DNA from 2 places in the Arthrobacter sp. MDT2-34-1 genome. Region 1 is predicted to be linked to the other one. Evidence: predicted binding sites of a transcription regulator. Region 1 holds the regulator's gene; the other holds the start of a gene.
The links. The regulator LexA, encoded in region 1, represses DNA repair genes until DNA is damaged. The targets are predictions, from matches to a motif close to TCGAACANNTGTTCGA.

Region 1 (5,863 bases):
GGGCGGTGAGCATGTGGTCGTAGAACGGCACGGTGGTGCTGATCTCGGAACGGCCGGTGCCGTCGAGGTCCAGTTCAACCAGCACGGACGACTCGCTGGTAATGCGTTCGAGGCGTGCGGTACGTCCAGTGGTGGTTTCCACGGTCATGGGAGTCCTTTGACGAATTGGTCGACCGGCGCGAGCCGGTTCGCTCTTACTAGTTTAGGAGACGGGGCTCGCCACGAGGGCCTTGATGCCGTCGAGGAAGGCTGTGGTCTCGGCCTCAGTGCCGGCGGTTACCCGCAGATGGCCCGGGATCCCGACGTCGCGGATCAGCACGCCGGCTTCCAGCAGTCCCTGCCACACCGAGCGGGGGTCCTCCAACCCGCCGAAAAACACGAAGTTTGAGTCGGACGGCGCCGGGTCGAGTCCCAGCTCGGCCAGCCCGTCGACAATGCGGTCCCGCTGCGCCTTGATGTCTTCGACGTTGGCCAGCAGCGCATCGGCATGGTCCAACGCGGCCAGGGCCGTTGCCTGCGTGACGGCGGACAGGTGGTAGGGCAGGCGGACCAGGCGCAGCGCATCGGTAATCTGCGGTGCGGCGGCGAGGTACCCGACCCTGGCGCCTGCCAGCGCGAAGGCCTTGCTCATGGTGCGGGAAACGATGAGCCGCTCCCGCCCCGGCAACAGCGTCAGCGCGCTCGGCGTTCCGGCGTGGGCGAACTCGGCGTAGGCCTCGTCCACGATCACGATGGCCTTGGAGGCCTCCCCCGCTTCATACGCCGCCTCCACGACCTCAAGACCCAGGGCGGTGCCCGTCGGGTTGTTCGGCGAGCAAAGAACGACCACGTTTGCCCCGGAGTCGGCCACAGCGGCGGCGGCAGCGTCCGGGGACAGCGTGAAGTCTGCCCCCCGCGGGACGGCCAGATAATCCGTGTCCGTCCCGCTGGCCAGCAGCGGGTACATGGAATAGGTGGGCGGGAAGCTCAGCAGGGTGCGGCCGGGGCCGCCGAAGGCCTGGAGGATTTGCTGCAGGACCTCGTTCGATCCGTTGGCGGCCCAGATGTTCTCTGCGGTGAGGCCGTGCCCCAAGTAGCCGGCCAGCGCCGTCCTCAGCTTCGTGAACTCGCGATCCGGATACCGGTTCAGACCCGCGGCAGCCTCGCTGACGGCCGAGACGATGGCCTGACGGACAGCATCGGGCAGGCCATGGGTGTTTTCGTTGACGTTCAGGAGGACGGGAACCTCCAGCTGGGGCGCGCCATACGGCTCCAGGCCCCGGAGATTTTCCCGCAACGGCAGGCGGTTCAGGCGTTCTAGCTGCTCACTCACCGGTCCAGTTTAAGCTTCGGCCCGCCCGGGGCAGGAATCGGGCGGGCCGAAGCAGCTCATATTACGGCTGCCTCAGCGCGCCGACGGGACCAGCAGCTGCTGTCCGGCATGGACGACGTCCCCCTGGAGACCGTTCAGTTGCGCGATCTCGAAAATGACATCGTGGGGGTTGCGGTCCGGGGCGGACTGCACTGCGATGTCCCACAGTGTCTGGCCGCTGACGACCGTGACGGTCGCCGCCGGTCCAGGTCCCAGCCCCCCGGCGGCGGCCATTGCCGGAGCCGTGAAGAAACCGATCAGGGTCAGGGCTGCGGCCGCGGCGAGCATCAGCGGCAGGCCGATCAGCAACAAACGGCCGCGGCGGGTCAGCCGCAGGCCTGTGCTGGTACGAAGGCCGGCGGGCTGCGGTGCGAGCTGGGCGGACATGGTGCCACCTTTCCGATATTCGATCTATTTCGGCTGGTTTCGATCGTCTTGCAACGATATTCGAACGTATCTTCGAATGCGTCTCTTACAGTTTTAGCACTGGTGATCGAACATTGTCGAGACTCAGTCGAACAAATGTTTGAAATTCGCTACCGCCTCGCCTAGCGTTGTAAGCGTCGGGCGGCAGTAAGAGCAGTGCATCAGCCGCCACCGACAAAACAGTTGAGACAACAGTCCATGTGCGGTTCCGCTACGGCGCCGGCGCAGGGACCACTACGGGGAGACCGGGGCCGGACATGTCGGAAGAGACCACCACCACTGCCGGAGCGAAGCGACGCGGCCGGCCCGTCAAAGTGGGGCGCAGCCTGACGCCGCGGCAGAAGAAGATTCTGGAAACCATCCAGCGCTCCGTCATGTCCCACGGATACCCTCCGTCCATGCGCGAGATCGGTGACACGGTCGGTCTGGCAAGCCTGTCCAGCGTCACGCACCAGTTGGCCCAACTGGAGAAGATGGGCTACATCAGGCGGGACCCCAAGCGTCCCCGTGCCATGGAAATCCTGACCCCGCTGACACTCGAGCACGGGGGTGTGGAAATCGTCGGAGTCGATGAACCGCAACAGCTGCGCAGCTCCAGCGGCGTCGCCGTATCCGAGCTGACCACGTCATCCGACACGGCGATGGTGCCGCTGGTGGGAAGGATCGCAGCGGGCGGGCCGATCCTGGCGGACCAGGCGGTCGAGGACGTCATGCCCCTGCCGCGGCAACTGGTGGGACACGGCGAGTTGTTCATGCTCAGGGTCTCGGGCGATTCCATGATCGATGCGGCCATCTGTGACGGCGACTGGGTCGTGGTCCGCCAGCAGCACACGGCCGAGAACGGCGACATCGTGGCGGCGCTGCTCGACGACGAAGCAACGGTCAAGACCTTCCGGCAGCGCGACGGCCATACCTGGCTGTTGCCGCAGAATACCCAGTACGAACCGATTCTGGGCGACCACGCAACCATCATGGGCAAGGTTGTCTCGGTGATGCGGGCCCTCTGACGCGCCCGGTCTCCCCGGTCCGCGCTGCAGCCACCCCGGGATCCCCTGCCCGCACGGGCGGTCCCCGGGCAGGGCCCCGCTCGCTCCGGAACGGGCGTGCCCCCAGCCCGTTCAGGCTGAGGCCGTAGCCAGCCTTTCCAAGACCTGGCGGGCCGTGGCGCCGTCCTTGGTACTCCAGAAGGGCGGCAGGGCGCTGCGGAGGAAACTCCCGTAGCGCGCCGTCGCCAGCCGGGAGTCCAACACGGCCACCACTCCACGGTCGTTTGACGCGCGGATCAGCCTGCCGGCTCCCTGGGCCAGCCGCACGGCCGCATGGGTCGCCGAGACCGTCATGAAACCGTTTCCCCCGGACTGCGCCACGGACCGGGTTCGGGCAGTCGTGAGCGGGTCATCCGGCCGGGGGAACGGAATCCGGTCGATGACCACGAGCCGGCACGCGGAACCGGGAACGTCGACGCCCTGCCAGAGCGTCATGGTGCCGAACAGGCAGGTGTCGGGCTCTTCGGCGAATTGGCGGACCAGCGCGCCCATCGACGATTCGCCCTGGCACAGGATGGTCAGGTCGGTGCGCCCGCGCATCTCGGCCGCGGCTTCTTCTGCCGCACGCCGCGAGGAGAACAGGCCCAGGGCGCCGCCGCGCGAGGCCAGCAGCAGCTCCTCGAGTTCATCGAGCTGTTCCGGGCTGGTGCCCCGGCCCGGCTTCGGCAGATGCGACGCCACGTAGAGCACGCCCTGCCTGGGGTAATCGAAGGGGCTGCCCACGTCCACGCTGGAATAGGCGGGCGCGCCGGCTCCGAGCAGTCCGAGCGACCCGGCGACGGCATCGAAGGTCCCCCCGACCGACAACGTCGCCGATGTCAGCACAACGGTATGGTCGTCGAACAAGCCCTCACGCAGCCGGGACGCCACCGAGAGCGGCGCTATGTTCAACGTTGCCGGCTGGTCGTCATTGGCGGCGTAGTCGCCGGCCTCGCCATAGGTGCTGGGACGGGTCGCCCAGATGACCTCCCGGGAGTCCGGAGCGGACAGCAGCCGTTCGGCCAGTTCCAGCACGGCCGCGAGCCGTGAGCGCGCCATCTGCCGTCCGCCGTCCGCTGCCCCCGCACCCTCGGGCTTCGAGTCGGAGAGCGCCGCGCGGGCCGCTTCCCGTACCTGCGCAAGAACCAGCTCATGCTCCTCGCGGAGGCCGGCCGCCAGCAGGCCGGTGGGCACCGACTGCAGGACGTCCTCCAGCGCATCGGCGGCGGAGTTCAAAGGCTCCACGCTGATCCCCGTGTGTTTGCGTGCCGTCGAGGCGGCGGTACGCACCATGGCGGCGGAGAGTTGCCCCGCGACGGCGCTGGTGACGCGGTCCTGCAGCTCATGGGCCTCGTCGATGACCACCACGTCATAGTCCGGGAGTACCGCGACGCCCTCGAAGGCGTTGATGGCCAGCATGGCATGGTTCGTGATCACGATGTCTGCCTCCGCCGCGCGGCCCCGTGCCAGTTCGCTGAAGCACTCGGCGGCCAGGGGACACTTCTGGGCGCCCAGGCACTCCATGGAGCCGACGGAGACCTGCCGCCAGGCCCGATCGCTGACACCGGGCACCAGTTCATCCCGATCCCCGGTTTCGGTCTCGTGCGCCCACTCGCGCAGGCGCACGACTTCCTTGCCCAGCGCGCCCGAGGCGCCGGAAGCCGACGCTGCGCCGGCCGGAGAAGGATGCGGCACCGCGTCCTCGCCGAGGCTGAACAGTGCCGCCGGCGCGTCCTCGTCCGGAAAGCCGCCCGCGAGCTTGTGCAGGCAGAGGTAATTGTTCCTGCCCTTGAGCAAAGCGACGTCCAGCGGCCTGGGCAGCTCGTCGGCGACGGCCTCCAACAGCCGGGGCAGATCCCGCTTGACGATCTGCGATTGCAGCGCCAATGTTGCGGTGGAGACGATCGCCGGCTTCTCCCCCTCCAGCGCCTGGACCATGAGCGGCACCAAGTAGGCCAGCGACTTGCCGGTGCCTGTGCCCGCCTGCACCAGCAGGTGTTGCCGGCGCTCGAAGGCCTCGGCTACTTTCGCCGCCATCTCGTGCTGCCCGGCACGGTGCTGCCCGCCCATCTCCTGTACGGCGACGTCAAGCAGCCGCAGCGCCTCACCGGCGGGAACCTGGACGTCAGTCATGCCGCAGGAACTGTTCCAGCTCCGATGCCAGGCCCTCGCGCACCATCACGTCGAGCCGCGTGCCGTCCCCGCCATGCTCCATGGAGAGGATCTCGGCGTCTTCGTTGTGCAGGCGGCTAATCACTTCGCCGCGGTCGTAGGGCACCAGCAGCTGCAGCTTCACACTCGGCCGCGGGATCGTCTCGCTGACGAGCCGAAGCAGCTCATCGATGCCCTGCCCGGTCCGCGCCGAGACCACGACGTGCCGCGGTTCACGCTGGCGCAGTCGCTCGACCACGAACGGATCGGCGGCATCGGCCTTGTTCAAGACGACGATTTCCGGAATATGCCGTGCTTCGATTTCGGTCAGCACCTCGCGCACGGCGGCGATCTGGCCCTCCGGGTCGGGATGCGAGACGTCGACGACGTGCAGGATGACGTCGGCGTCGGCAACCTCCTCCAGGGTGGAGCGGAAGGCTTCCACCAGCTGCGTCGGCAACGACCGGACGAACCCTACCGTGTCGGCGAGCGTGTAACCGATACCGTCCGGTGTTTCCGCCCGGCGGACGGTCGGATCCAAGGTGGCGAAGAGCGCGTTCTCGACCAGCACACCCGCATCGGTCAGGCGGTTGAGCAGCGACGACTTGCCGGCATTGGTGTAGCCGGCGATTGCCACCGACGGCACGGCATTGCGGCGGCGGTTGGCGCGCTTGGTTTCCCGTGCGGGCTTCATGCCGGTGATCTCCCGGCGCAGCTTCGCCATCCGGGTACGGATGCGCCGGCGGTCCAGCTCGATCTTCGTCTCACCGGGCCCGCGGGAACCAATGCCGCCGCCGGCCGCCCCCACCCGGCCGCCGGCCTGCCTGGACATGGACTCGCCCCAGCCTCGGAGCCTGGGCAGCAGATACTCAAGCTGGGCCAACTCTACCTGGGCCTTGCCTTCGCGGCT
Region 2 (5,863 bases), on a different contig from region 1:
GTGGCCCCATGGGAAGCCGCGCGAAAAGCGCAGCTGCCCGGTCTGATCCCACAGGACGACCCGCTCGAGAAGGAGGACCTGATGAATCCGAACGAGGAGCGGCGCCCGGAACACCCGGACGACGCGAATGACGACACTCTGACTCCCGCCGACGCAGGCGGCATCGACAAGGAAGTCAACGAGGCCCACATCCCGGTCCACGGTGACGAGAAACTCGCCGACGACCTGGTCAAGAAGGCCTACGGCGACAAGGACCAGGACGGCCGCGGGGACGCGCCCAACGCGCCTTTCCCCGGCTGACTGGCACCGCCCGCACCTCTACCTAGCACCGCCCATCAACCGTCTACAGACAGGAGCACGCTGTGAAAGGGAAACTCACATTCGGCGCCGGCATCGCCCTCGGATTCGTCCTGGGTTCGAAATCCGGAAGGTCCGCCTACGATTCCTTGAAGGCCAAGAGCCAGGAGTTCTGGCAGAACCCAGCGGTACAGGAAAAAGTGCACGAAGCCACCGACATGGTCAAGGAAAAGGCACCAGGCGTCGCCGACCGTGTTACCGAAGCGGCCAAGAAGGCAGGGTCCGCGGCAACCTCCAAGCTGCCCGGCAACCACGGTTCGGGTAAGGACGACGGCGGCACCACGGGCCCCACCACCACCGCCGGCGGCACCACGGGCACCACCACCCTCGGCGACACCACTGGCACCACCTTGGGCGACACCACGATGTCGGATCCGGCGCAGAACGACGAACTCGGGCAGAGCTGGACGGGCGAGGGAGGCACTATGCCGGACGGACCCGCCACCCTCAACAGGGACGACGACCTGCGCCCGCCCGGTGTGTAACCCGCCCGGGATTTTGGCGGGCCCGGCCCCTCGCCGGGGCTCCGCCTGCATTAACGGCAGAGGGAAGGACTGGCATGACGGAGAACGACACCGGCCAGGTCAAAGGTCCGCGGGACCAGTCGGGCACCCCGGCAGATCCGCCGGATGCTCAGGAGCAGCAGGCGGCCGATTCCGCCCCCGAGCCCGAGGGCAAGGAGGGCATGAACATCGCGCCCGGGCCGGCTGAAGAGAAGGACCAGGAAACGCCGGACGACCGCGGGCTCACCACCGACACGAGCCCGAGCGACTGATCCACCGCGGGCACGGCAGCGGTCGTCGGGATACGGCCGCTGCCGTGCCCTGTTCGCCCGCTGCCGTGCCCGTTGGGCCGCTGCCGCGACCGTTGGGCCGCCATTGCTACGCCTTGACCACCGGCAGGTCGCTCCACTCGGTGGTGTAGCGAGGCGAGGAAAATTCGCGTTTCATTGACCACGCCGCGGGTGCCGCCAGCCCGCCCTGCCCGAGGCCGATCGAGGCTTCGCCGAACTTGGTACGCACCGCGCCCAGCAGGTCGCCGATGTGCCGCTGTTCCAAATCGCTGACGAAGGGGTCGAAGGTCTGCTGGCCGGCCGCAGGCTCCAGCCCCGACAGCAGGACCCCGGCCCGGACATAGTGGGCGCCCGGAGTCAGGCAGCCGCGCATGGCAGCCACGGCAGCCTTGGTCAGCTGGATCGGATCCTGAGTAGGCGCCGCCAAGTTGACGCTGGCCGCGGGAAACGATGCCTCGCCGCCGGCGAACCTGCTGGTCCCCGCAGTCACCGTCAGCACCGAGGCGCGGAGCCCCTCGGCCGCCATTCGGGCCGCCCCGCGTTGGGCATAGACCGCCATCACCTGGTCCATCTCCTCGAGGGTGGTCACCGGCGTGGAGAAACTGCGCGAGAACATGATCTGCTGCTTGTCGGCCCGCTCCTCCGCGTGCGGGATACAGGGCGTCCCGTTCAGTTCCAGCACGGTTCGCTGCAGCACCACGGAGAACTTTTTGCGGATTGCCTGCGGGTCGGCGGCCTTGAGGTCTGCGATCGACTCGATCCCGAGGGCGTTCAGCCGTTTCCCCGTCCGTCCGCCCACGCCCCACAGCCCGGTGACCGGGACGCGCGACTGAATCCAGGCGATGTCGGAAGCGGGCATCGAACCCAAGGAGCACACCCCGGCCATGTGGGGATTCCGTTTGGCAACGTGGTTGGCGAACTTCGCCAGCGTCTTGGTCTGCGCCACGCCGACGCTGACCGGCACGCCCACCTGACGACTAACTGCGGCACGGATCCGGCCGGCGGTCTCCAGCAACTGGGCCTCGTCGCCGGGCAGGCCCAGGAACGACTCGTCGATCGAATAGACCTCCTGCCAGGCCCCGAACCGGCCGAGCACTTCCATCACCCGGGCGCTCAGGTCCCCGTACAGCTCGTAGTTGCTGGACCGCGCGACCAGCCCCCAGGCCTTGGCCCGCGGCGCCACCTGGAACCACGGCGTCCCGGTCTTCAGCCCCAGCTGTTTGGCCTCCTCGGAGCGCGCCACCACGCAGCCGTCATTGTTGGAGAGCACGACGACGGGGCGTCCCTCGAGGGACGGATCGAAGACCCGCTCGCAGGAGACGTAGAAATTGTTGACGTCCACCAGCGCGATCCGTTCGCCGGGCCGGCCGGAGGTCGCTCCGCCGGAGCCCGACGGCTGGCCGGAGGTCGCCCCGCCTGCCCCGGGCACGGGGACGCTAGACATGGTGCAGGCAACGGGTGGCGACGCCCCAGATCCTCAGGTCGGCGAGTTCGCCCACCTCGGTGGGAACGCCGCCGTCGTCCGCCTGCAAGCGCACGCCGTCCGCGGTGAGATGCAGGCGCCGGACCACCAGTTCCCCGTCCAGCACCGCGACCACTACCGAACCGTCGCGCGGGGTCAAAGAGCGATCCACTATCAGCTCATCGCCATCACTGATCCCGGCCGCGGCCATCGAGTTTCCGGCCACCCGCATCACAAAGGTGCTGGTGCGGTCGCGGATCAGGTGCCGGTTCAGATCGATGCCGCCGTGGAAGTAGTCCCTGGCCGGCGACGGGAAACCGCGCGCCTCCTCGGGCGCTCCGCTGCCCATCTCCGGGCCCGCCGAAGCACCCGACGGCTGCTCTACACCGAACATCCCGACCCCCGTCTTCGAACAAAGCTTCGAACACAACACTAGCACCGGCCCGCCGTGGCCTACATATGAGCCAGCTCCACTCAAGTTTGGGTAACTTCTGGAATAATCCTGCCGTAGAGGCGTTAACATGAGTCGAAGACACTCACGTTCCACAGGAGGATTATCCATGCCACTGTTCTTCGGACCAGCTTCCGGCAACGGTTCATTCGACGAGTTCCTGGCCCGCTACCTGCAGGGCCAGCGGGCGGCCCAATCCCGCACGGTCGACCTCACCCGGCTGCTCAGCCGCCGCACCCATGAGGTGCTGGCGCAGGCAGCCCGGTTCGCCGCAGGCCTCGGCCACATCGAGGTGGACGCGCTGCACATCCTGCACGTCATGGTCGGCCAGGAGCCGGCCGCCAGCCAGATCAAGCTGACCGGCGCGGACCCGCAGGCCATCGCGCGTTCCGCGGAGCAGGGCCTGCCGGAAAAGACCGGTCCGACCCGGGAAACGCCGTCGCTCACGCCGTCGGCGCAGCGTGCCCTGCTGGATGCGCACCAAGTGGCCCGCGCGTTCGGCTCCACCTACATCGACCCCGAGCACCTCTTCGCCGCCTTCGTGCTGAACCAGGAGACCCCCGCAGGCCAGATCCTGGCCGGCGCGGGCGTCACCCCGCAGGCACTGCAGCAGGCGGCGGAGACAGCTGCGGCGCAGCCCGACGGCCCCACCCCTGCAACCGGCCCGCAACAGAGCACCGGCACCGAGTCGGAAACCCCCATGCTGGACCAGTTCGGCACCGACCTGACGGCCCTGGCCCGGGAGAACCGGCTGGACCCGGTGATCGGCCGCGCGGACGAAATCGCCCAGACCATCGAAATCCTCGCGCGCCGGACCAAGAACAACCCGGTGCTGATCGGCGAGGCCGGCGTGGGCAAGACCGCCATCGCCGAGGGGCTGGCGCAGGCCATCGTGGCCGGCGACGTCCCGGAACAGCTGCGCGGCAAGCGTGTGGTGTCGCTGGATCTGCCGGGCATGCTGGCCGGCACCCGCTACCGCGGCGACTTCGAGGAACGCCTGACCAAGACCCTGGACGAGATCAGCGCCGCGAGCAGCGAACTGATCGTGTTCATCGACGAACTGCATGCCGTGATCGGTGCCGGCGGCGGCGGCGAGGGCGGCATGGACGCCGGCAACATCCTCAAGCCCCGGCTGGCCCGCGGCGAACTGCACCTGCTCGGCGCCACCACCCTGGGCGAGTACCGCAAGGTGGAGAAGGACCCTGCCCTGGAGCGGCGCTTCCAGCCCGTCATGGTCTCAGAACCCTCGATCGAGGACGCCGTCCGCATCCTGTCCGGCCTCAAGGACCGTTACGAAGAACACCACCAGGTGGCCTACACCGAGGCAGCGATCCGGGCCGCCGTCGAGATGTCCTCCCGCTACCTCACCGACCGGTTCCTGCCGGACAAGGCGATCGACCTGATCGACCAGGCCGGCGCGCGGCTGAGCCTGCGACGCGGCCCGCGCGTTGACGTGGAGGCCTTGCGCGGCCGGCTGGCCGAGCTGGAGTCGGCCAAAAACGCCGCCGTCGCCGAGGAACGCTACGAGGACGCCTCGAAGCTGCGCGACGAGATCGAAGAGCTGAAGGCCCGGCTGGAAGCCGCCTCCGCCCAGCAGTCGGCCCCGGGTGCCACGGAAGACCACGACGGCGGGGCCCGCCCCGGCGTCGCGTCTTCCGATGTGGTGGGCGAGGCCGAGATCGCCGAGATCATCTCCCGCGCCACCGGCATTCCGGCCGCCCGGCTGACCCAGGGCGACCGGCAGCGGCTGGCGCGGTTGGAGGAGGACCTGCACGCCCGGGTGATTGGCCAGGACGATGCGGTGGCCGCTATCGCCAGGTCCGTGCGGCGCAACCGCACCGGCATGGGGGACGAGGGCCGGCCCGTCGGCAGCTTCCTGTTCCTGGGCCCGACCGGTGTGGGCAAAACCGAGCTGGCCAAGGCCCTGGCGGAGTCGCTGTTCGGTGACGAGGACGCCATGGTGCGCTTCGACATGAGCGAATACGGCGAGCGCCACACCGTCTCACGGCTGGTCGGCGCCCCTCCGGGCTACGTCGGCTACGGCGAGGCCGGCCAGCTGACCGAGCGCGTCCGCCGGCGCCCGTACTCTGTGGTGCTGCTGGACGAGGTGGAGAAGGCCCACCCGGACGTGTTCAATCTCCTGCTGCAGGTCCTCGACGACGGACGTCTTACGGACGGGCAGGGCCGCACCGTGGACTTCCGCAACACCGTTGTGATCATGACCTCCAATCTCGGCTCGGAGTTCCTGGCCAGCAAGGGCGGAGCGCTGGGCTTCACCGCCAACGACGGGGTGGACGGCTTCGGAAGCGAGCAGGATCTGCGCGCCCGGGTGATGGGCCGGCTGCGCGAAACCATGCGGCCGGAGTTTTTGAACCGGATCGACGAGATCGTGCTGTTCCGCAAGCTGGATCAGGAGCAGCTGCGTTCCATCGTGCGGCTGCAGTTGCGCAAGACCGAAGCCCGGCTGGCGGCCCAGGGCATCGCGCTGGAGGTTGGCGAGGACGCCGTGGAATGGATCGCAGAGGCCGGCTACGAGCCCGAATACGGCGCCCGGCCCCTGCGCCGCGTGATCCAGCGCGAGCTGGATGACCGGATCGCGGACCTGCTGGTGGCCGAGGCCGTTGCAGACGGCGGGCGAATCCGCGTGGCCGCCGGCGACGACGGGCTGCGCGTCGCGGCAGACAGCATGTCCGCTGCGGCATAGCGGCGGCGACTGACGCCGGGCGCGGTTGATGTGCCCGCGCGCACCAATCGCAACCCCGGAGCGATGGCGGGGCACTCCACCGGAGTGGGGTGTCCC

Region 2: AC5RVV_RS15175 (LexA family protein) is a predicted target of LexA. The motif match lies at 3,021-3,036, and genes of this name have one in related genera.

The regions. Positions count from the first base shown of each region.
Region 1 is NZ_JBNHGO010000004.1:30,177-36,039, forward strand. It holds gene hisB (imidazoleglycerol-phosphate dehydratase HisB) at 1-148, opposite strand, end outside; gene AC5RVV_RS16005 (histidinol-phosphate transaminase) at 203-1,312, opposite strand; gene AC5RVV_RS16010 (LysM peptidoglycan-binding domain-containing protein) at 1,385-1,738, opposite strand; gene lexA (transcriptional repressor LexA) at 2,035-2,784, shown strand; gene AC5RVV_RS16020 (ATP-dependent DNA helicase) at 2,896-4,935, opposite strand; gene hflX (GTPase HflX) at 4,928-5,863, opposite strand, start outside.
Region 2 is NZ_JBNHGO010000003.1:402,419-408,281, reverse strand. It holds gene AC5RVV_RS15195 (hypothetical protein) at 82-300, shown strand; gene AC5RVV_RS15190 (hypothetical protein) at 363-842, shown strand; gene AC5RVV_RS15185 (hypothetical protein) at 917-1,132, shown strand; gene AC5RVV_RS15180 (Y-family DNA polymerase) at 1,239-2,594, opposite strand; gene AC5RVV_RS15175 (LexA family protein) at 2,587-2,961, opposite strand; gene AC5RVV_RS15170 (ATP-dependent Clp protease ATP-binding subunit) at 3,173-5,767, shown strand.